Regions from separate parts of the Streptomyces sp. NPDC048290 genome, predicted to be linked through region 1. Evidence: riboswitches for the same ligand, from Rfam matches in the RefSeq annotation. Region 1 holds a riboswitch; each other region holds the start of a gene.
The links. Region 1 has a riboswitch for thiamine pyrophosphate ahead of thiO (glycine oxidase ThiO). Riboswitches for the same ligand answer to the same signal wherever they lie in the genome.
Positions count from the first base shown of each region.

Region 2: it holds a riboswitch for thiamine pyrophosphate, as region 1 does, so the genes downstream of both, AB0D49_RS19570 (thiamine ABC transporter substrate-binding protein) here and thiO (glycine oxidase ThiO) in region 1, are expected to answer to the same signal.
Region 3: it holds a riboswitch for thiamine pyrophosphate, as region 1 does, so the genes downstream of both, thiC (phosphomethylpyrimidine synthase ThiC) here and thiO (glycine oxidase ThiO) in region 1, are expected to answer to the same signal.

Region 1 is NZ_JBEZLM010000008.1:162,143-169,571, forward strand. It holds gene AB0D49_RS16070 (thiazole synthase) at 1-53, opposite strand, end outside; gene thiS (sulfur carrier protein ThiS) at 56-337, opposite strand; gene thiO (glycine oxidase ThiO) at 463-1,845, opposite strand; TPP riboswitch at 1,843-1,956, opposite strand; gene AB0D49_RS16085 (hypothetical protein) at 2,009-2,362, shown strand; gene AB0D49_RS16090 (FAD-dependent oxidoreductase) at 2,426-3,697, shown strand; gene AB0D49_RS16095 (Rv2175c family DNA-binding protein) at 3,771-4,136, shown strand; gene thiE (thiamine phosphate synthase) at 4,243-4,911, shown strand; gene metF (methylenetetrahydrofolate reductase [NAD(P)H]) at 5,159-6,082, shown strand; gene AB0D49_RS16110 (hypothetical protein) at 6,139-7,122, shown strand; gene AB0D49_RS16115 (NAD(P)/FAD-dependent oxidoreductase) at 7,275-7,429, opposite strand, start outside.
Region 2 is NZ_JBEZLM010000010.1:209,494-216,922, forward strand. It holds gene tsf (translation elongation factor Ts) at 1-769, shown strand, start outside; gene pyrH (UMP kinase) at 992-1,750, shown strand; gene frr (ribosome recycling factor) at 1,900-2,457, shown strand; gene AB0D49_RS19555 (phosphatidate cytidylyltransferase) at 2,457-3,605, shown strand; gene AB0D49_RS19560 (hypothetical protein) at 3,722-4,420, shown strand; gene rlmN (23S rRNA (adenine(2503)-C(2))-methyltransferase RlmN) at 4,499-5,605, shown strand; TPP riboswitch at 5,719-5,837, shown strand; gene AB0D49_RS19570 (thiamine ABC transporter substrate-binding protein) at 5,932-7,017, shown strand; gene AB0D49_RS19575 (iron ABC transporter permease) at 6,993-7,429, shown strand, end outside.
Region 3 is NZ_JBEZLM010000004.1:116,269-123,697, reverse strand. It holds gene AB0D49_RS07695 (IclR family transcriptional regulator C-terminal domain-containing protein) at 1-188, shown strand, start outside; gene AB0D49_RS07690 (SsgA family sporulation/cell division regulator) at 288-734, shown strand; gene AB0D49_RS07685 (YibE/F family protein) at 1,060-2,808, opposite strand; TPP riboswitch at 3,336-3,525, shown strand; gene thiC (phosphomethylpyrimidine synthase ThiC) at 3,518-5,335, shown strand; gene AB0D49_RS07675 (VWA domain-containing protein) at 5,632-7,221, shown strand.

The DNA.
Region 1 (7,429 bases):
ATCAGCCGGGACGTGAAGGACGTACCGGCGAGGACGAAGGGGTCGTCGGCCATGGTCAGCCTCCCTGGACGGCGGTCAGGACTTCCACGCGGTCGCCGTCGCACAGGGCGGTCGTGGACCACTGTCCGCGCGGGACGACCGTCTCGTTGAGGGCGGCGGCCACGCCGGAGGGCGCGGCGGTGAGGGTGCGGACCAGGGCGTCCAGGGCGGTGCCGGGGGGGATGCTCCGGGGGTCGCCGTTGACGGTGACGGTGAGGGCGACGGTGAGGGGGGCGTCCGGGGTGGTGGCGGTGCTAGTGGCGGTGCCGGTGGTGGTGGTCGGGGGCGCCGGGGTCATGTGGGTCGGGTCCGCGGGGGGCGGGGTCGTAGGGGCTGCGTTCGCAGGGGGCTGAGTCGTACGGGTCGGGTCCGTGGGGGGCGGGTTCGTATGGGCCGGGTTCACGGGGGTCGGGTGCGTGCGGTTCATACGGGCTGCTCCGTGAGGGCTGCGGCGGTGAAGCGCCGGGGCGTGAAGGGGCGGGCTTCCTCGGGGAGTTCACCGGTGACCAGGGCGTGCGCCAGCGCGTCGCCGGTGACCGGGGTGAGCAGGACGCCGTTGCGGTAGTGCCCGGTCGCCAGCAGCAGTCCGGGCAGTTCGGTCGGGCCCAGCAGCGGCGCGTTGTCCGGGGAACCGGGGCGCAGTCCCGCGCGGGTCTCGGTCAGCGGCAGTTCGGTGATGCCGGGGATCAGGTCATGGGCGTCGCGCAGCAGTTCGTACACGCCGCCCGCGGTGACCGTGGTGTCCCAGCCCTGTTCCTCGCTGGTGGCGCCGACGACCAGCTCACCGTTCTCGCGCGGCACCAGGTACACATGGCTGCCGCGCACCACCGCGCGGACGGTACGGCTCAGGAAGGGCGCGTACGGGCGGGGCACGGTCAGCCGCAGCACCTGCCCCTTGACCGGCCGCACGGGCGGCCGTACGGCGTCGGGGACGCCCGCCAGCCGGCCGCTCAGGCTCCCGGCGGCCAGCACCACCTGCCCCGCGGCCAGCCGGGTGCCCTCGCGGGTGAGGACGCCGGTGGCGCGGTCCCGGGTCACCGACAGCCGTTCGGCCCAGGCGCGGTGGAAGACCACCCCGGCGCGCTCACAGGCCGTCACCAGGGCCGCGGTGAGCCGTCTCGGGTCGATCTGGTGGTCCCCGTCGACCCGCAGTCCGCCGCGCACCCCGGGCGCCAGCATCGGTTCCAGTCGGCGGCACTCCCGCCCGGACAGCCACTCCGAGTCGAGACCGGACTGCTGTTGCAGGGCGTGCAGCTCCCGCAGATGGGCGCGGTCGTCGGCGTCCAGGGCGACGGCCAGGGTGCCGCAGCGGCGGTAGCCGAGGTCCTGGCCGGTGAGGTCGGTCAGCTCGGCGGCGAAGTCCGGGTAGCGGCGGGCCGAGGCCAGGTTGAGGCCGAGCAGGGTCTGCTCGCCGGGGTGCAGCTCCGTGACGGCGGCCAGCATCCCGGCCGCCACCTGGGCCGCCCCGCCGCCGGGCGCCGGGTCCAGCACGGCCGCGGTGAGCCCGGTCCGCGCGGCCCGCCAGGCGGTGACCAGCCCTATGAGGCCGCCGCCGACGACCAGCACGTCGGGCGGGTGCGCGGCGGGCGACGCCGTATGTGCGGGCCCGCGGGTGCCGGGCGGATGGAGTCCGGGCGTGTCGCCGGGCGCCTGGTCGGGCGCGCCGGAGTCGGCCGTGTTCAGGTCGGGCGTGTTGTGGGGCGCGCTGGAGTTGGCTGTGTTCAGGTCGGGCGTGTTGTGGGGCGCGCCGGAATCGGACATGGTGCCGCGCGCGCTGGAGTCGGGCGTGTCGAGGTCGGACGGCATGGGCGTTCAGCCCCTCCCTTCGCCGGCATGACCCGGATCAGGTTCGTACGGTCGGAGGCCGTGTCAGCCTCCCTCTCAGCCCGGTGCGTCCGGGCTCCCGCGAGTGCTCTACGTTGGGCAGCCTAGCCCCCGCCGCCACGCCTCTGTAAGGGAGCCGGTTCCGATGCCCCGCTCGCTGGACGGTCTCGTGCTCGCCCCGGTCGCCGATCAGGCACCGGGTCAGGTCGGCACCCGCACCCGCTTCACCTACCACGAGGCCGACGGCGCCGTCTGGGCCGAGTACGCGGGCGGGGACGTCGTACGGGGCTTCCTGGTCGGCACCCGCGCGGGCGACCGGCTCGACTTCCGCTACGTACAGCTCAAGACCGACGGCACCACCTCCTCCGGGCACTGTGTGTCCCAGGTCGGCGAGCTGCCCGACGGGCGTCTGCGGCTCGCCGAGACCTGGGCATGGGAGTCCCAGGAGGGCAGCGGCACGAGCGTGGTCGAGGAGATCGCGGACGCCGAAGCGGGGTAGGAGAGGGTGTACGGGCCGCATGGGGACGCCGTACGGGCGGTCCCGGCGGGCGACGGACCATCGATGCCCGGAGTGTCGGATGCCTGGAGTGATCGGGTGAGCGTGGACAGACAGCAGACGGCGGCGCAGCCGCGGCGGGTGGTCGTGGTGGGCGCCGGGATGGCCGGGGTGCAGACCGCGGTGGCCCTGCGGGAACAGGGCTTCGCCGGGACGGTGACCGTGGTCGGCGCCGAGCCCCACCAGCCCTACGACCGCCCTCCGCTGTCCAAGGCCGTCCTGCTCGGCAAGGCCGAGGACTCCGCCTTCGACATCGACTTCGACTCCCTCGGCATCGAGCTGCGCCTCGGCCTGGAGGCGACCGGCGTCCGCCCCGCCGACCACGAGCTGGACACCAGCCAGGGCCCGGTCCCGTACGACGTGCTGGTGCTGGCCACCGGTGCGGAACCGATCCGCCTGCCGGGCACCGAGGGCGTCCCCGGCGTCCATCTGCTGCGCACGCTGGACGACGCCGAACGGCTGCGGCCGGTGCTCGCCCGCCAGCACGACATCGTGGTGGTCGGCGCGGGCTGGATCGGCGCGGAGTTCGCCACCGCCGCGCGGGAGGCGGGCTGCGCGGTGACCGTCGTGGAGGCCGCCGACCGGCCGCTCGCCGGGGCCCTGCCCGCCGAGGTCGCCGCGCCCATGACCGGCTGGTACGCCGACAGCGGCGCCGCGCTGCGCACCCACGCGCGGGTGACCCGGGTCGAGCCCGGGGCGGTCGTCCTGGACGACGGCACCCGGGTGGCCGCCGGAGCGGTCGTCGTCGGCATCGGCGCCCGGCCCGCCACCGCCTGGCTGACCGGCTCCGGCATCGAGCTGGGCGCCCAGGGCGAGATCGTCGCGGACGCCCGCCTGCGGACCTCAGCGCCCGACGTCTACGCGGTCGGCGACTGCGCCTCCTTCCCCTCCGCCCGCTACGGCGAGCGGCTCCTCGTCCACCACTGGGACAACGCCCTCCAGGGGCCGCGCACGGTCGCCGGGAACATCGTCGAGGACGGGCAGACCGACGCCGTCTACGACCCGGTGCCGTACTTCTGGTCCGAGCAGTTCGGCCGTTTCGTGCAGTACGCCGGGCACCACAGCGGCGCCGACAGCACCGTCTGGCGCGGCGGCCCCGAAGGACCCGCGTGGTCCGTCTGCTGGCTGCGCGAGGGCCGTCTCGTCGCCCTGCTGGCGGTGGGCCGCCCGAGGGACCTGGCCCAGGGGCGGCGGCTGATCGAGGCGGGCGCCGCCATGGACCCCGACCTGCTCACCGACCCCGCCCGGCCGCTGAAATCGGCGGTCCGCACCGGCTGAGGGAGCGACCCGGACCGCCCGGCGGACGCGGCCCGGCTACCGGCTGTCAGTCCCAGATGGCAGTCTTGGTGATGTGACCGAGATTGACGCAAAGATCGATGCTCTCGTACCCGCGTGGCTGACCCTCCCCGACATCGCCGAACAGCTCGACGTCGAGGTGACCCGGGTTCGGCAGCTGGTCAAGGAGGGCCAGCTGATCGCCGTACGCCGGGGGGAGAACCGCGCGCTGCACGTCCCCGCCGCCTTCATCGACGGGGACAAGGTGGTCAAGGGCCTGTCAGGCACCTTGACCCTGCTGCGGGACGACGGCTTCACGGTCGAAGAGATGATCCAGTGGCTGTTCACCGCCGACCCGACCCTGCCCGGCACCCCCGCCCAGGCGCTGAGCGAGAATCGGGGCACGGAGGTGAAGCGACGCGCCCAGGCGCTCGCCGTCTGACCCGCACCCACTGATCCACCCGCACCACATCGCCCGTACCGACACCATGGGGGCGTACGGGCCGCCGTGCCCGTACGCCCCGAGCTGAGATCCGGGGGGACCTCACATGCCCGACTCCCTGACCGGCCGCGGGGCGACCGCCCGTGAGCGGCTCGCCGACGCCCGGCTGTATCTGTGCACGGACGCGCGGCGGCGCCAAGGCGACCTGCCGGAGTTCCTGGACGCCGTCCTCGCGGGCGGTGTCGACATCGTGCAGCTGCGAGACAAGGGCATGGAGGCCGCCGAGGAGCTCGAGCACCTCGCGGTGCTCGCCGACGCCTGCCGACGACACGGCAGACTTCTCGCGGTCAACGACCGCGCGGACATCGCGCACGCCGCCGGGGCCGACGTCCTGCACCTGGGCCAGGGCGACCTCCCGGTGCCCGCCGCGCGCGCCCTGCTCGGCCCCGACGTGCTGATCGGCCGCTCCACCCACACCGACACCGAGGCCGCCGCCGCGGCCGTCCAGGACGGCGTGGACTACTTCTGTACGGGCCCCTGCTGGCCCACGCCCACCAAGCCGGGCCGTCCCGCCCCCGGCCTCCCCCTGGTCCGGCACACGGCCGCGCTGGGCACCGACCGCCCCTGGTTCGCCATCGGCGGCATCGACCTCACGAACCTCGACGCCGTGCTGGAGGCGGGCGCCCGCCGTGTGGTGGTGGTTCGGGCCCTCACCGAGGCGGACGACCCCGGAGCGGCGGCGGCGGACTTCAGCAAGCGGCTCCGGCAGATCTGAGCCTCTCGCGGGGCAGAGCCCGCGCGGAGGGCCCGCAGGGAGGGCCCGCGGGAAGCGCCCGCGCGGAGGGCCCGCGCGCGGGCCCGCAGGGAGAGGCCCCGCGCGGAGCCGGGCGGTGGACGCCGAGCTGCGCGTTTCGGCGCTCCCGTGTCCCACGGCTGTCCAAGGGGTGGACAGCAGCCCGGCAAATCGGGCAAATTTCCGGGCTCCGGTTGGGGTGCCGCCAGGCCGCCACTAACCTGCCGTTATGGCCTTCGGAACCGCTTCCACCAGGACAGACCGCGCACGCACCGTGCGCGACATGCTCGCCACCGGCAAGAAGACGTTCTCGTTCGAGTTCTACGCGCCGAAGACCGCCAAAGGTGAGCGAAGCCTCTGGAACGCGCTGCGCAGAGTCGAGGCGGTCGCTCCCGACTTCGTCTCCGTGACCTATGGAGCCGGCGGCTCCACCCGCGCCAGCACGGTCCGTGAGACCGAGCAGATCGCCGCCGACACCACCCTCACCCCGGTCGCCCACCTCACCGCCGTCGACCACTCCCTCACCGAGCTGCGCAATGTCATCGGACAGTTCGCGGACGCGGGCATCCGCAACATGCTCGCGCTGCGCGGCGACCCGCCCGGCGACCCCATGGGCGAGTGGGTCGCCCACCCGCAGGGCCTCATGTATGCCGCGGAACTGGTCCGGCTCATCAAGGAATCCGGTGACTTCTGTGTCGGGGTCGCCGCGTTCCCGGAGATGCATCCGCGCTCTCTGGACTGGGACAGTGATGTCGCCCACTTCGTCGAGAAATGCCGCTCGGGCGCCGACTACGCCATCACGCAGATGTTCTTCCAGCCGGAGTCCTATCTCCGGCTGCGTGACCGGGTGTCGGCGGCGGGCTGTGCGACACCGGTGATCCCCGAGGTCATGCCGGTCACCAGCGTCCGGCAACTCGAGCGTCTGCCAAAGCTCAGCAATGCTCACCTTCCGTCCACCTTCAAAGAGCGCATCCTCACAGCGAAGGACGATCCGGCGGCTGTACGCTCCATTGGAATCGAGTTCGCCACGGAGTTCTGCGCGCGACTGCTGGACGAAGGCGTCCCAGGACTGCACTTCATCACGCTCAACAACTCCACGGCGACGCTGGAAATCTACGAGAACCTGGGTCTGCACCATCCCCCGCGGACCTAGACCGGTCGCACTCGCGTACGACACACTGCGGAGCGGCCACAGGGAGAGGGGCGTACATGGGCTGGACGGTCCTCTACATCGCGTTTGGCATCGTCGCGTTGTGGCTGCTCGGTGAGGTGCTGCTCCAGTACAAGGCGCGGCTGCGCTGGCGCCTGCTGGCGTTCGGCGGGTTCCTCGGTGTGGTCGTCGGTGTGCTCATCCCGTCCGTCGTGGTCATCGGACTCGGCGCCGCCGCGTTCGCGGTCGGCCAGACCTATGTGACGCTCTCCTTCCGCCGCGGCTTCGCGTCCGGCTGGGCGGTCAACGGCCGCGGTCCGGGCGGCAGCAAGCGCCGCCGCGGCGAGCCCGAGCACCAGGACCCGACGCTGGAGGTCTCCGACCTGGAGGCGGGCGGCTACGACGACACCGACCGGCAGCAGAGCGGCTTCGGCCACCAGGGCGACGACGCCTACGCCACCGGTGAGCGCCCCGCCTTCCCCCCGCCGCAGGACGACTACGAGCGCGACGACGTCTTCACCCCCGCCCGCGCCGCCTCGCCCGCCGAGTCCACCGCCGTCTACCAGCCCCAGCCGATGCCCGACGACACCGGCTCCTACGGTGTGTACGCCGACACCGGCTCCTACACGACCGCGAACCAGCCCCAGGACCAGTACGCCGCCACCGCCCAGGGCGCCGACCAGACCTACGGCTACGACGGCTACACCGGCTACGACCAGCAGCAGTACGGCTACGACCCCGGCAACCAGCAGCCGTACGCCCCCTACTCCGACCCGTACATCGGCCAGGCGTACGGCTCCGGCGGCGGCTACGACACCGGCGGCTACGGCCCGCAGGGGTACGAACAGCAGGGCTACGCCCAGGACCAGTACGGCGGCGGCTACCCCGACGGCACCCCGCCCGGCGGCGTCTGGGTGCCCCAGCAGCGCACCACGGACGACCCGTACGGCGGTGAGCTTCCGCCGGAGCAGCAGTATCCGTACCAGGGGCAGGGCGACGGGCCGTCGCAGGGCGGGTCGTACGACGAGCGTTACCGCTTCTGAGGTCCTGGCCCGTCGGAATCCGCGGGTTCCTGTTCAGGTCGGACCCTGTTGCGCCCCGCCCGATCCGGTCGGACTCGCCTGACTCTGGGCCTGACTCCGGCGGTCCCCGACGGGCCCCGCGCGGTGCCGCTCACCGTGTCCTCACCGCGCGCTCACTGTGAGCCCCGGAACTCCGGGCCCTCCACGATCAGGCCCGCCACCAGTGCCCCCGACATCCCGGCGTGCGCGAGTCCTCCGCCCGGGTGGGACCAGCCGCCCACGGTGAACAGTCCGGGCAGCCCGGTGGAGTTGGCCGGATGCAGCCGCC
Region 2 (7,429 bases), on a different contig from region 1:
CAAGAAGGCCCTCGACGAGGCCGACGGCGATGTCGACAAGGCCGTAGAGGCGCTGCGCATCAAGGGCCAGAAGGGCGTCGCCAAGCGCGAGGGCCGCTCCGCCGAGAACGGCGCCGTGGTCTCGATCATCGCCGACGACAACTCCTCCGGCGTCCTGGTCGAGCTGAAGTGCGAGACGGACTTCGTCGCCAAGGGCGAGAAGTTCCAGGCCGTCGCCCAGACGATCGCCGAGCACGTCGCCAAGACCTCCCCGGCCGACCTGGCCGCGCTGCTCGGCTCCGAGATCGAGGCCGGCAAGACCGTCCAGGCGTATGTCGACGAGGCCAACGCCAACCTCGGCGAGAAGATCGTCCTGGACCGCTTCGCGCAGTTCTCCGACGGCTTCGTCGCCGCGTACATGCACCGCACCATGCCCGACCTGCCCCCGCAGATCGGTGTCCTGGTCGAGCTGGACAAGCCGAACGCCGAGGTCGCCAAGGGCGTCGCGCAGCACATCGCCGCCTTCGCGCCGAAGTACCTCGCCAAGGACGACGTCCCGGCCGACGTGGTGGAGAACGAGCGCCGCATCGCTGAGGAGACCACCCGCGCCGAGGGCAAGCCCGAGGCCGCGATCGCCAAGATCGTCGAAGGCCGGGTCAACGGCTTCTTCAAGGACGCCACCCTGCTGGGCCAGGCGTACGCGCTCGACCCCAAGAAGTCGGTCCAGAAGGTCCTGGACGAGGCCGGTGTCACCCTGAAGCGCTTCTCGCGCATCAAGGTCGGCATCTGAGTCCGTCCGCGTCCGTAACCGCGATCGACGCGCGATCCCCGGCGGAATCCCGCTAGGGTCGACCGCAGTCGTCCGCGCCGCACGCGCACTGCGTCCCGCACGCGCGCGTGGCGGACGACGGCAGATCTGACGAGGAGGCCATTGCCGCGCATGGGAGCCACAACCCCCCACCGGCAATGGCCTTCTTGGTATGTGCACCACGTGAAAGAGGCGGGATAGACGATGACCACCAAGGCCCAGAAGAGCGACGACGGCAAAGTACGCGGCCGATTTCTGCTGAAGCTGTCCGGAGAGGCATTCGCCGGCGGCGGGGGCCTGGGCGTCGACCCGGACGTGGTGCACGCCATCGCCCGTGAGATCGCCGCCGTCGTCCGCGACGGCGCCCAGATCGCCGTCGTCATCGGCGGCGGGAACTTCTTCCGCGGCGCCGAACTCCAGCAGCGCGGCATGGACCGCGCCCGGTCCGACTACATGGGCATGCTCGGCACCGTGATGAACTGCCTCGCCCTCCAGGACTTCCTGGAGAAGGAGGGCATCCAGTCCCGGGTGCAGACCGCCATCACCATGGGGCAGGTCGCCGAGCCCTACATCCCGCTGCGAGCCGTGCGCCATCTGGAGAAGGGCCGGGTCGTGATCTTCGGCGCCGGTATGGGCATGCCGTACTTCTCCACCGACACCACCGCCGCCCAGCGCGCCCTGGAGATCGACGCCGAGGCGCTGCTCATGGGCAAGAACGGGGTGGACGGGGTCTACGACTCCGATCCGAAGACCAACCCGGACGCGGTGAAGTTCGACGCGCTCGGCTACGGCGAGGTCATCACCCGCGACCTCAAGGTCGCCGACGCCACCGCCGTCACCCTGTGCCGCGACAACAAGCTGCCGATCCTGGTCTTCGAACTGCTGACGGAGGGCAATATCGCGCGCGCCGTCAAGGGTGAGAAGATCGGCACGCTGGTGGGCGACGAGGACAGCCGGGCCTGACCGGGGGACGCCCCCGACCGCGTACGGCCCCCGACCGGAGGATGGACAATGACCGGACGGTCGGGAACCGTGCAGGAACAAGACGCGACGCAGCCGGCCGCCCACTCGCGGACGCGGCCGGGCCGACTCACAACACGCAGGAGCAAGTGGTGATCGAAGAGACCCTCCTCGAAGCCGAGGAGAAGATGGAGAAGGCCGTCGTGGTCGCCAAGGAGGACTTCGCCGCGATCCGCACCGGCCGAGCGCACCCCGCGATGTTCAACAAGATCGTCGCGGACTACTACGGGGCGCCGACCCCGATCAACCAGCTGGCCTCCTTCTCCGTCCCGGAGCCGCGGATGGCCGTCGTCACCCCGTTCGACAAGACCGCCCTGCGCAATATCGAGCAGGCGATCCGCGACTCGGACCTGGGCGTCAACCCCAGCAACGACGGCAACATCATCCGGGTGGTGTTCCCCGAGCTGACCGAGGAGCGCCGCCGCGACTACATCAAGGTCGCCAAGGCCAAGGCCGAGGACGCCAAGGTCTCCATCCGCGCGGTGCGTCGCAAGGCCAAGGACGCCATCGACAAGCTGATCAAGGACGGCGAGGTCGGCGAGGACGAGGGCCGCCGCGCGGAGAAGGAACTCGACGACACCACCGCCAAGTACGTCGCCCAGGTGGACGAGCTTCTCAAGCACAAGGAAGCGGAGCTGCTCGAAGTCTGATGAACGACTCTTCCTGGGGTGCGCCGACCGGGACCGGACACACCGGGTACTGGGGGCCCACCGAGCACGGATCTGTCCAGGGGGCTGCCCCGGCGGGTCCCGCGTACGATGCGCAGCAGGCGCAGCACACTCGCCCCATGCCCATCGTGCCCGACCTGCCCGCGTACGGCGGTGACCAGGATGAGGACCGGGGGACCGCTCGTCTGGGCGGCCCCCTGTTCCGTGACCAGACGTTCCGCGACGAGACCCCGTCGGCGCAGCCCCGTGCGGCGGTGCCGCAGAATCCGGAGCCCATGCCCGACGCCCCGCAGCCGGCGCCCGCACCGCAGAAGAAGAGCGCGGGCCGGGACCTGGGTGCGGCCATAGGGGTCGGGATCGGGCTCGGCGCGGTCATCCTCGCCTCGCTGTTCTTCGTCAAGGCCGTGTTCATCGGGGTGATAGCGGTCGCCGTGGTGGTCGGGCTGTGGGAGCTGACCCGGCGCCTGGACGAGCGCAAGGGCATCAAGGCGCCCCTGGTGCCGCTCGCGGTCGGCGGCGCCGCGATGGTCGTCGCCGGGTATGTCCGGGGCGCCGAGGGCGCCTGGGTGGCCATGGCGCTGACCGCGCTGGCGGTACTGGTCTGGCGGATGACCGAACCGCCGGAGGGCTATCTCAAGGACGTCACCGCGGGCGTCTTCGCCGCGTTCTACGTGCCGTTCCTGGCCACCTTCGTGGCGATGATGCTGACCGCCGACGACGGCCCGCAGCGCGTCCTGACGTTCCTGCTGCTCACCGTCGTCAGCGACACCGGGGCGTACGCGATCGGCTGGCGGTTCGGCAAGCACAAGCTCGCCCCGCGCATCAGCCCCGGCAAGACCCGCGAGGGCCTGCTCGGGGCGGTCGCCTTCGCGATGGTGGCGGGCGCGCTGTGCATGGAGCTGCTGATCCATGACGGCACCTGGTGGCAGGGTCTGCTGCTGGGGCTCGCGGTGGCGGGCAGCGCCACACTGGGCGACCTCGGCGAGTCCATGATCAAGCGGGACCTCGGGATCAAGGACATGGGCACGCTGCTGCCGGGGCACGGCGGGATCATGGACCGGCTGGACTCCCTGCTGCCGACGGCTCCCGTGGTGTGGCTGCTGATGGTGGTCTTCGTCGGCTCCGGCTGACCGCGCGGTCCGTGCCGGGCCGCTGAGTGAACGTTTGCTCCACCCCTGCCGGTCCTCCCTATGATCGCCGCGACACGACGCGGCGGCGTCGGGGGAACCGGGAGGGGTGGAGCCGTATGTGGGCCAGACGGCGGGCCGCACGGCAGGAGCGGCTGGACCGGGTGGCGGCCGAGGCCATCGCCGAGTTCGAGGCCCGGGTCAGCTCCATGCTGGCCACTGCGGACGAGTCCCATCAGGCGCTGCTGGAGCTGCGGGAACTGCTCGCCAGGGAACTGGCCGACATCAACGGACTGCTCGCGCCCGGCGGGGGGATGCCGGTCGAGATGGTGCGCGCCCAACTGGAGCCCGGGGACGACGCCCTCGCCCAGATGGACCGGATATCCGCCGAGTTCACCGCCGTCCGGGTCCAGGTGATCGGCAAGGGGGCCGCCGACCGCGAGACGCTCGTGCCCCTGCTGGAGGACCTGGGCGGCTTCGTGGAGGGCATGGGCGAGCTGGCGGACAACGTGTTCGGTGCCGCCGAGGCCACGACCGAGCTGCGGGTGAACCTCCAGGACGCCCGCAAGGACCTCGCCCCGCTGCGGGCCCGCCTCCAGCCCGCCCTGCGCGCCGCCGAGGACGAACTGGCCGCGACCCGCGGCGCCCCCGGCTGGCATGTCCGGCAGGTCGCCCTCGCCACCCTCGGCGACCGGCTGGCGGCACTGGAGGAGGGCCGGGTGTGGCCCACCCCCGAGAAGACCACCGTCGACCTCTACCAGGAACTCGAACACGAGCTGGCCACCCTGCGCGACGAGATCGCCCAGACACCGTCCTGACCTGCACGGATGCCGCCCGGTCGGAGTTATCCACAGGCCGCCGGGGGCGGTCTCGGAGTCTGCGACACTGGTAGGGCCATGCCTAAGCCCGGAGAACTCACCTTTGTCGCGCCGCGCGGAGCCAAGAAGCCGCCGCGGCATCTCGCCGATCTCTCGCCCGCGGAGCGCAAGGAGGCGGTCGCGGAGATCGGGGAGAAGCCCTTCCGCGCCAAACAGCTCTCGCAGCACTACTTCGCGCGGTACGCGCACGAGCCCGAGCAGTGGACGGACATCCCGGCCGGGTCCCGTGACCGGCTGCGGGAGGCGCTGCTGCCGGAGCTGATGACCGTCGTCCGGCATCTGTCGACGGATGAGGGGACCACCCGCAAGACGCTGTGGCGGCTGTTCGACGGGACGCTCGTCGAGTCGGTGCTCATGCGGTACCCGGACCGGGTCACCATGTGCATCAGCTCGCAGGCCGGATGCGGGATGAACTGCCCGTTCTGCGCCACCGGACAGGCCGGGCTCGACCGGAACTTGTCGACCGCAGAGATCGTGCACCAGATCGTGGACGGGATGCGGGCGCTGCGCGACGGGGACGTGCCGGGCGGGCCCGCGCGGCTGTCCAACATCGTGTTCATGGGCATGGGCGAGCCGCTCGCCAACTACAAGCGGGTCGTCGGCGCCATCCGCGCGCTGACCGACCCGGCACCCGACGGAGTGGGGCTCTCCCAGCGCGGGATCACGGTGTCGACGGTGGGGCTGGTGCCCGCCATCCACCGGTTCGCCGACGAGGGCTTCAAGTGCCGTCTCGCCATCTCGCTGCACGCCCCCGACGACGAGCTGCGCGACACGCTGGTGCCGGTCAACACCCGGTGGAAGGTGCGTGAGGTGCTGGACGCCGGGTTCGGGTACGCGGAGCGGTCCGGGCGGCGGCTGTCCATCGAGTACGCGCTGATCCGGGACATCAACGACCAGGCGTGGCGCGGCGACCGGCTCGGGCGGCTGCTCAAGGGGCGGCCGGTGCATGTGAACCTGATCCCGCTGAACCCGACGCCCGGGTCGAAGTGGACCGCGTCCCGGCCCGAGGACGAGAAGGCGTTCGTGGAGGCCATCGCCGCGCACGGGGTGCCGGTGACGGTCCGGGACACCCGGGGCCAGGAGATCGACGGGGCGTGCGGCCAGCTCGCGGCGACCGAGCGGTAGAGCGGACGGCGGGCCGGACAGCAGGCGGTAGTCTGACGCCGTACGTTCGTATATTCGTGCGTTCGCCGTATCCGTGTACGCCTACACGGTCGGCATAACTTCATACTCATCTTCATATCCGGCAGGGGAGCGCCACAGCGCTGAGAGTGCGGCAGCCGACGACACGGTGGGCCGCAGACCCTCTGAACCTCGCCCAGGTCATTCTGGGTAGGGAGATCGGTCGTCACTCATGCTGTTGCGCCCTGCCCGGGAACCGTTCGGCGGTCCCGGGCAGGGCCGCGTCTCTTCCTGGTCACCCAGGAGGACATTCAGTGGGCACCACCACAGTGCGCAGTATCCAGAAGATCGCCGTCGTGGGCGTCGGGCTCGGGCTCGTCACGCTGTCCGCGTGCGGCTCGTCCGGCTCCGGGGCGGGGAGCGGCTCGGGGGACTCCAAGACGGTCACCCTGGTCAGCCATGACTCGTGGGCCGTCTCCAAGGACGTCCTCGCCGACTTCCAGAAGCAGTCCGGGTACACCGTCAAGGTGCTGGAGGACGGGGACGCCGGGACGGCCGTCAACAAGGCGATCCTCACCAAGGACAACCCGCAGGGCGATGTCTTCTTCGGCGTCGACAACACCCTGCTCTCCCGCGCCCTGGACAACGGGCTGTTCCAGCCGTACGAGCCCCGGGGCGCCGACACCATCGCGCCCGCCTACCGGGCCGACGGCGCCGGGAACCGGGTCACGCCCATCGACACCGGCGACATCTGCGTCAACTACGACAAGGCGTACTTCGCCGAGCGCGATCTCGCGCCGCCCCGCACCTTCGACGATCTGATCAAGCCGCAGTACAAGGATCTGCTGGTCGCCGAGAACGCCTCCACGTCGTCCCCCGGTCTCGGTTTCCTGCTCGGCACCGCCGCGCGGTACGGCGACGACGGCTGGACCGGCTACTGGGAGAAGCTCAAGGCCAATGGTGTCAAGGTGGTCGACAGCTGGGAGACCGCCTACAACGAGGAGTTCTCCGGGTCGGCCGGCGGCAAGGAGGCCGGGGGCGACCGGCCGCTGGTGGTGTCGTACGCGTCCTCGCCGCCCGTCGAGGTCGTCTACGCCGATCCGCAGCCGAAGGACGCGCCCACCGGGGTCGCCGACGGCACCTGCTTCCGGCAGATCGAGTACGCCGGGCTGCTCAGCGACGCGAAGAACGCCGAGGGCGGCAAGGCGCTGCTGGACTTCATGATCGGCACCGAGTTCCAGCAGGACATGCCGCTGAACATGTTCGTGTACCCGGTGGTCGAGGGCGCCGAGGTGCCCGAGGTGTTCCGCCAGTACGGGCCGCGGGCCGAGCAGCCCGAGACCATGGACGCGGCGAAGATCGCCGAGCACCGGGACGACTGGGTCAAGGCATGGACCTCGCTCGTACTGAAGTAGCCCGTCCCGCGCGGCGGGTCCGGGGGAGCGCGGTGCGGCTGGGGCTGCTGGTCCTGCCCGCCGCGTTCTTCGGCGTGTTCTTCGCCTATCCCGTCGCCGCGATCCTGACCCGTGGGCTGAAGGGGGACGGCGGCTGGCAGGTGGGGCGGCTGGGGGAGGTGCTCGCGGACCCCGGTATCCGGCAGGTGCTGTGGTTCACCACCTGGCAGGCGCTCGCCTCCACCGCGCTGACCCTGCTGATCGCGCTGCCCGGCGCCTATGTCTTCGCCCGTCTCGACTTCCCCGGCAAGCAACTGCTGCGGGCCGTGGTGACGGTCCCGTTCGTGCTGCCGACGGTCGTGGTCGGTACGGCGTTCCTCGCGCTGCTCGGCCGGGGCGGGCTGCTGGACGCCTGGTGGGGCGTACGGCTGGA
Region 3 (7,429 bases), on a different contig from region 1:
TGGAGCGGCAGGAATACGCGCTGGGGGTGGCGTGCGCCGCGATCCCGATCACCGTGGGCGCCACGGCGGCGACCATCGCGATCTCCCTGCCCGCACGCCAGGCAGACCGTCTGCTGCCCGCCACACGTCAACTCCAGGGGGAGATCGGTCGCCTGCTCGGGTCACTGGCCATCTCTATCAGTATCTGAAAACTCACTCCTTGTGATCTGCTGTGTACGTTCAGCAAGATGCCAAGAAATGTCGGGGTCCATTCCCGGCCAGTACACCGGTACAGGACGAGGTAGACGATGCGCGAGTCCGCACAGACCGTTCAGGCAGAGGTCATGATGAGCTTTCTCGTCTCCGAGGAACTGTCCTTCCGTATCCCGGTGGAGCTGCGCTACGCGGCCAACGATCCCTATGCCGTGCGGCTGACCTTCCACCTGCCCGGGGACGCCCCCGTGACCTGGGCCTTCGGCCGTGAGCTGCTGGTCGACGGGATGGCCGGGCCGTGCGGTGAGGGCGATGTGCATGTGGCCCCGGCCGAGGCGGACACCCTCGGTGAGACCCTGATCCGCCTTCAGGTCGGCAGCGACCAGGCCCTGTTCCGCTCCTCGGCGGCACCGCTGGTGGCCTTCCTGGACCGCACCGACAAGCTGGTCCCGCTCGGCCAGGAGGGCGCGCTCGCCGACTTCGACGCCCATCTCGACCAGGCCCTCGACCGCATCCTGGCGGAAGAACAGAGCACGGGCTGAGCCGTACGGCGACCGGGGCGCCGGAACGCTTCCTCAGCCGCCGGGTGCTGGATCGGGCGGAGCCGGGGCGGGGTGAGACGGGGTTCGGGGGGTGGGCAGGAACGGTTCTCCGCGGGGAGCGCGGGCGGCGGGCGGCGGGCGGCGGGCAGCGGGCAGCCCGGCAGCAGTCAGCGGGCAACGGTCAGTCGACAGGGGACTGCCGACAGGGGACTGCCGACAGGGGACTGCCGACGGGGGACTGCGGACAGGGAGCTGCCGTCAGGGGACTGCCGTCAGGGGGCTGCCGTCAGGGGACAGTCGGCATCGAGGCGCTTCCGTCCCCGCCCTACCGCTTGCGCCGTCGCCCCCGTCCGCCCCGGCCGATTACGGCGGATGAGCGGACGGAACCGGACGCGGCACCCTCCCCGGCCGTACTCGGCACACCGGCCGGACCCCTCGGCGGTGCGGGCACTGTCCGGCCCACCGGCAGCGACCCCGTCGCCGGGCGGTCGGCCGAGACGACGAGGGCGGCGAGCGCCGTGGTCACCGGCACCGAGGCGACCAGGCCGATCGAGCCGACCAGGGTGCGGACGATCTCCTCGGCGACCAGCTCACTGTTGGCGACGGTTCCCACACTGCTCTGCGCGATCGAGAAGAGCAGCAGCAGAGGGAGCGCGGCGCCCGCGTAGGCGAGGACGAGGGTGTTGACGACGGAGGCGATGTGGTCGCGGCCGATCCGGATACCGGCCCGGTACAGCCCCCGCCAACCCATCGTGGGGTTGGCCTCGTGGAGCTCCCAGACCGCCGAGGTCTGGGTGACCGTCACATCGTCGAGCACACCGAGCGAACCGATGATGATGCCGGCCAGCAGCAGACCGCTCATGTCGATCGTGGGATAGAGCCCGTGGATCAGCCCGGTGTTGTCGTCGGTGTTGCCGGTGAGCGCGGCCCAGTCGATGAACAGTGAGCCGAGCACCCCGATCAGCAGCAGCGAGATCAGCGTGCCGAGCACCGCGACCGAGGTTCTCGCGGACAGCCCATGGCACAGATAGAGCGCGACCAGCATGATCGCGCTGGCCCCGACCACGGCGACGACCAGCGGATTCGAGCCCTGAAGGATGGCGGGCAGGATGAAGAAGTTGAGGATCAGGAAGCTGATGGTGAGCGCGACCAGCGCCATCACCCCGCGCAGCCGTCCGACCACCACCACGGCCAGCGCGAAGATCCCGGCGAGCAGCGCCATCGGGACCCGTCGGTTGACGTCGGCCACCGAGTACTGGAGATCCTGCGGCGCGGACGGCTCGTACGCGACCACGACCTTCTGGTCCTGCTCCAGCTGACGGGACTGGTCGGGCTGCACGATCTCGGTGAACGTACGGCCCTTGTCGTCGCCCGTGTCGACCCGGATCGTCGCCCGCTTGCAGGTGCCGTTCGCCTGCTGCACGGCGGAGGACCCCTCGGCGGTGGAGGTGTCGCCGGTGGGTGTGCCTCCGGAGGCGTTCACGGAGGCGCAGTCGACCTGTTCGACCCGGGTGACCGTGGCCTGCTGGGTCTGCCGGTCGAAGCCGACCCCGGTCCGCTCGTGCGCCGGTGCCCCACCGGGCCACAGCACCGCGAGCCCGACCAGCACGGCCGCGCCGAAGGGTACGAGGATGGCGGCGATGATCTTCCGCAGATGAGCGGAGACGGGGCTGGCCGGGCCGTGGCTGTGGCTGTGGGAGTGACCGTGCCCACCGCCTGATCCGCCGTCCGATCCACCGCCGGACCCGTCACCATGGCCATGTCCGCCGCCGTGACCTGATCCGTCACCGTGGCCGTGCCCATGTCCGTCGCCCCGGCCGTCGCCGCCGTAGCCGTAGTCCTCGGCGTGGTGACCGTGGTCGCCACCGGGCCCGTTCCCGGTGCCATGTCCGGCGCCTGGGTTCGGCCCGTAGGACCCCTGTGCGTGCCCCGGCCCGAAGCCCTGCCCGTAGGAGCCGTCGAAGTCCTGTGGCCGGGCCGAGCCGCCGAAGCCGGACCCTTGACCGCCGGGACCGACCCCCTGCGGCCCGGGACCGTACCCCTGCGGCCCCCGACCGACCCCTTCCCGCCCCATACCGGACCCTTGTCGCCCCGGACCGGGCACCTGCCCCCCGGGCCCCGTCATCCGCCCCCCAGGCTGAGCCACCTGCCCCCCGGACGAAGGCACTTGCCCACCCGGCCGAGGCACCTGCCCCCCAGGAGGCCGCCCCTGGCCCCCGGGCCCACCGGGCACACCGCCAGGCTCCCCCGGCCCGGACCGCGCCCCGAGCCGACGCACGGAACCGGTCTCATAGTCCGGCCCGGAACCAGACCCACGCCCAGACCCCGGCCCCTGCCCGGACCCAGAACCAAGCCCCGGCCCCGACCCGGCACCCAAACCAGCACCCGGCCCCGACCCGACACCCAGACCGGCATCCGACCCGGCACTCGAACCAAAAGAAGAACCGTCCGGCGAACCGGAAGGCGAACCCGGCGAAGGGCCATGCGGCGATCCGGGCGGAGGAAACGGCGGCTCCTGCGGTGTGGTCACCGACCGATCATCGCAAGAACGGCAGGGGCCCTCTGTTCACCGCGCCCGAATTGACGCTAGCGTGGAGTCACCTTTGTACACGCGGGAGCTCGGAGCACCGGGCTGAGAGGGCGCTGACCTTCGTCTTCGCGATGTTTCACGTGGAACATCAGCCATCACGAGTGATGAATCCCATGGAACACCGACGGACGGACATCGCTGCGTCGACCGCTGAACCTGTTACCGGGTAATGCCGGCGTAGGGAGTAGGTCTCATGACCATCAAGGACACAGGCACGCCTGCCTCCACCCAGACCCCCGGCACCGACGGGGTGTCCGGCGCGGAGGCCAGGAAGTCCATCGGCTGGCACAAGGCGTATGTCGAGGGCAGCCGCCCCGACCTGCGGGTGCCGGTCCGCCAGGTGCACCTCACCAACGGCCGCTCGGTCACGCTGTACGACACGTCCGGCCCGTACACCGATCCGCTCGCCGAGACCGATGTCCGCAGGGGGCTCGCCCCGCTCCGGGAGAACTGGATCATCGCCCGCGGCGACACCGAGGAGTACGCGGGCCGTCCCGTCCGTCCCGAGGACGACGGTGTCAAGCACACCTCGCCGCGCGGTGGACTGCGCAACCTCGACGCGGTCTTCCCCGGCCGTCCCCGCCAGCCGCGCCGCAGCCGGGACGGCGGCGCGGTGACCCAGCTCGCCTACGCCCGGCGCGGCGAGATCACCCCCGAGATGGAGTTCGTGGCGATCCGGGAGAACGTGGCGCCGGAGGTCGTCCGCGCGGAGATCGCCGCGGGCCGGGCCGTGTTGCCCGCCAACGTCAACCATCCCGAGATCGAGCCGATGATCATCGGCAAGCGGTTCCTGGTGAAGGTCAACGCCAACATCGGGAACTCGGCGGTGACGTCCTCCATCGAGGAGGAGGTGGAGAAGATGACCTGGGCGACCCGTTGGGGCGCCGACACGGTCATGGACCTGTCCACCGGCCGCAATATCCACACCACCCGTGAATGGGTGCTGCGCAACTCCCCCGTCCCGATCGGCACCGTCCCGCTCTACCAGGCGCTGGAGAAGGTCGACGGCCGAGCGGAGGAACTGACCTGGGAGATCTACAAGGACACGGTGATCGAACAGGCCGAGCAGGGCGTGGACTACATGACCGTCCACGCGGGTGTCCGGCTGCCGTTCGTCCCGCTCACCGCCCGCCGCAAGACCGGGATCGTCTCGCGCGGCGGCTCGATCATGGCCGCCTGGTGTCTGGCGCACCACACAGAATCGTTCCTCTACGAGAACTTCGAGGAACTCTGCGAGATCCTCGCCGCGTATGACATCACCTACTCGCTGGGAGACGGTCTGCGGCCGGGCTCCATCGCGGACGCCAACGACGAGGCACAGTTCGCGGAGTTGCGCACGCTCGGGGAACTCAACCAGATCGCCAAGCGTTTCAACGTACAGACCATGATCGAAGGCCCGGGGCATGTCCCGATGCACAAGATCAAGGAGAACATCGACCTTCAGCAGGAGATCTGCGATGAAGCTCCGTTCTATACGCTCGGCCCGCTGACGACCGACATCGCCCCGGCGTACGACCACATCACCTCGGGCATCGGTGCCGCGATGATCGCCTGGTGGGGTACGGCGATGCTCTGCTACGTCACCCCCAAGGAACACCTGGGCCTGCCCAACCGTGACGACGTCAAGACCGGCGTCATCACCTACAAGATCGCCGCCCATGCCGCCGACCTCGCCAAGGGTCACCCCGGGGCGCAGGACTGGGACGACGCGCTGTCCGACGCGCGCTTCGAGTTCCGCTGGGAGGACCAGTTCAATCTGGCCCTCGACCCGGACACGGCCCGTGAGTTCCACGACGAGACCCTCCCGGCGGAGCCCGCCAAGACGGCCCACTTCTGCTCCATGTGCGGCCCGAAGTTCTGCTCCATGAAGATCAGCCAGAGCATCAACGAGCAGTTCGGTGGCGCGGTGGCCGAGGGGGCTTCGGCGGAGGAGATCGCGGAGGGGATGCTCCAGAAGTCCAAGGAGTTCGCGGCGAGCGGCAACCGGGTGTACCTGCCGCTCGCGGACTGACCCGACTCAGGGCGCTGCCTCTGGGAGGGGGCAGCGCCGGGTGTCCTGCTCGGGGCGGGGTGCGCTGTGCCTTCCCCAGCGGGCGCATGGCTCTGGGGCGGTTCCAGCATCCGGCGAACGCACCGAACAGCACGGATCACCCCGAGAACGAGGCTCCGCGCAGGGCATCGCCTCGCCATCGGGGGTCTTCAGCAGCTTGACCAAGGAGGCGCCAACATCGTCGACGACAGGAAAGAGGTACCTCCCGTACCGGCCCGAGGGGCGTCGGGGGGCGGGGCGGTCGGCAGACTGGGGGAATGACATCGAGTTCGCTGAGCAAGGGTGCCAACCTTCCGGTCTCCTCCGCCGAGGTGAGGGTCGAGCTGTGCTGGTCCGCGGGGCCCGGCGTGCCCGATGTGGACGCCTCCGCGCTGCTGCTCACGGCGGTGGGCCGGGTCAGGGACGACGCCGACTTCGTGTTCTACAACCAGCCGCAGCACGCCTCCGGAGCCGTCGTCCATCACGGCAAGCGGCCGTCGGGGGGTGGCATGACGGACACGGTCGGGGTGCGTCTCGGTGCGCTGGAGCCCGCCGTCGAGCGGGTGGTGCTGTGCGCCTCGGCCGACGGTGGCACATTCGGGCAGGTGCCAGGGTTGACGCTGCGGCTGCTGGACGCCGGTACCTCGGCGGAGCTGGCCCGGTTCGACATGGCGGCGACGACCGAGACCGCGTTCATCGGAGGTGAGTTGTACCGGAGGCAAGGGGCGTGGAAGTTCCGTGCCGTGGGGCAGGGATATGCCTCCGGGCTCGCCGGGCTGGCGACGGACTTCGGTATCACCGTCGATGAGGAGGCAGAGGACCAGGCAGGAAACACGGGAGGAAACATGGGAGGGAATCCGGCAGGAGGGCCGCCGCAGCCTCCACTTACGGCTCCTGCTCCCGCGCTCCCGCCCAGTGGGCCCACTCCGTCCACACCGGCCTGGCCCGCCCCGACCCCGCCCACCTCGACCTGGCCCGACCAGACCCGGCCCGCCCAGACCCCGCCGACACCGACACCGGCACCGACCGTGCCGTCCATGCCGTACCCGCCCACGCCCCCGATACCCCCGGCGGCACCCGGCGCGCCCCAGTCCGGCGGACCCCGTCTGGTCAAGGGCGAGGAGCAGCTCCCCGTCGATATGCGTAAACGGCTGTCGCTGCGCAAGGAGCAGGTGGCGGTCAGTCTGCGCAAGCACGGCGCGGAAGGTGTCGTCGCCCGGGTCGTGCTCGTGCTCGATGCCTCGGGATCGATGTCCGCTCTGTACACCCGGGGCGTGGTCGCCGATGTCGTGGAGCGTATGGCGGCGGTGGCGGCGCAGCTGGACGACGACGGGGAGATGCAGGCATGGACATTCGCGTCGCACCCGGCCCGGCTGCCCGATCTGAGGCTGGGGGAGCTGCCCGAGTGGCTGCGGCTGCATGTCCGGGTCGGACAGCTCAGTCTCTTCGGACGCAAGAAACCACAGCGCGGGCTCCAGCCGGGGCAGGTGGACATGCGCGCGGTGGGCATCCAGAACGAGGAACAGAAGGTGATCGCCGAAGTACGTGACTATGTGCGGCGGTATCCGGCGGCGGCACCCACCCTGGTGCTGTTCTTCTCCGACGGCGGTGTCTACCGCAACGAGCAGATCGAGCGGGAGCTGCGGGCGGCGGTGGACGAGCCTGTCTTCTGGCAGTTCGTGGGGCTGGGCCGGTCCAACTACGGGGTGCTGGAGCGCTTCGACACCCTGTCCGGCCGCCGGGTCGACAACGTGGGCTTCTTCGCGGTGGACGACATCGGCTCGCTCCCCGACGCGGAGCTGTACGACCGGCTGCTGTCGGAATTCCCGAGCTGGATCACGGCGGCCCGCCGGGAGGGGATCATCTGAGTGAGGCTCACATCAGCGGGCACCATCGGAGATGAACTCGCACGATCTGAGAAGAACCCGCGCCATCGGAGATGAACCCGCGCCATCTGAGAAGCACCCCCGGACCCCCGGACGCACACGCCCCCGCCACGGCGCCGTGAGGACCGTCACCGGTCGGTGGCCGTCCTCTCGGACGGTGTACCGGCTCGGTTCCGATCCGTCGGCGTCC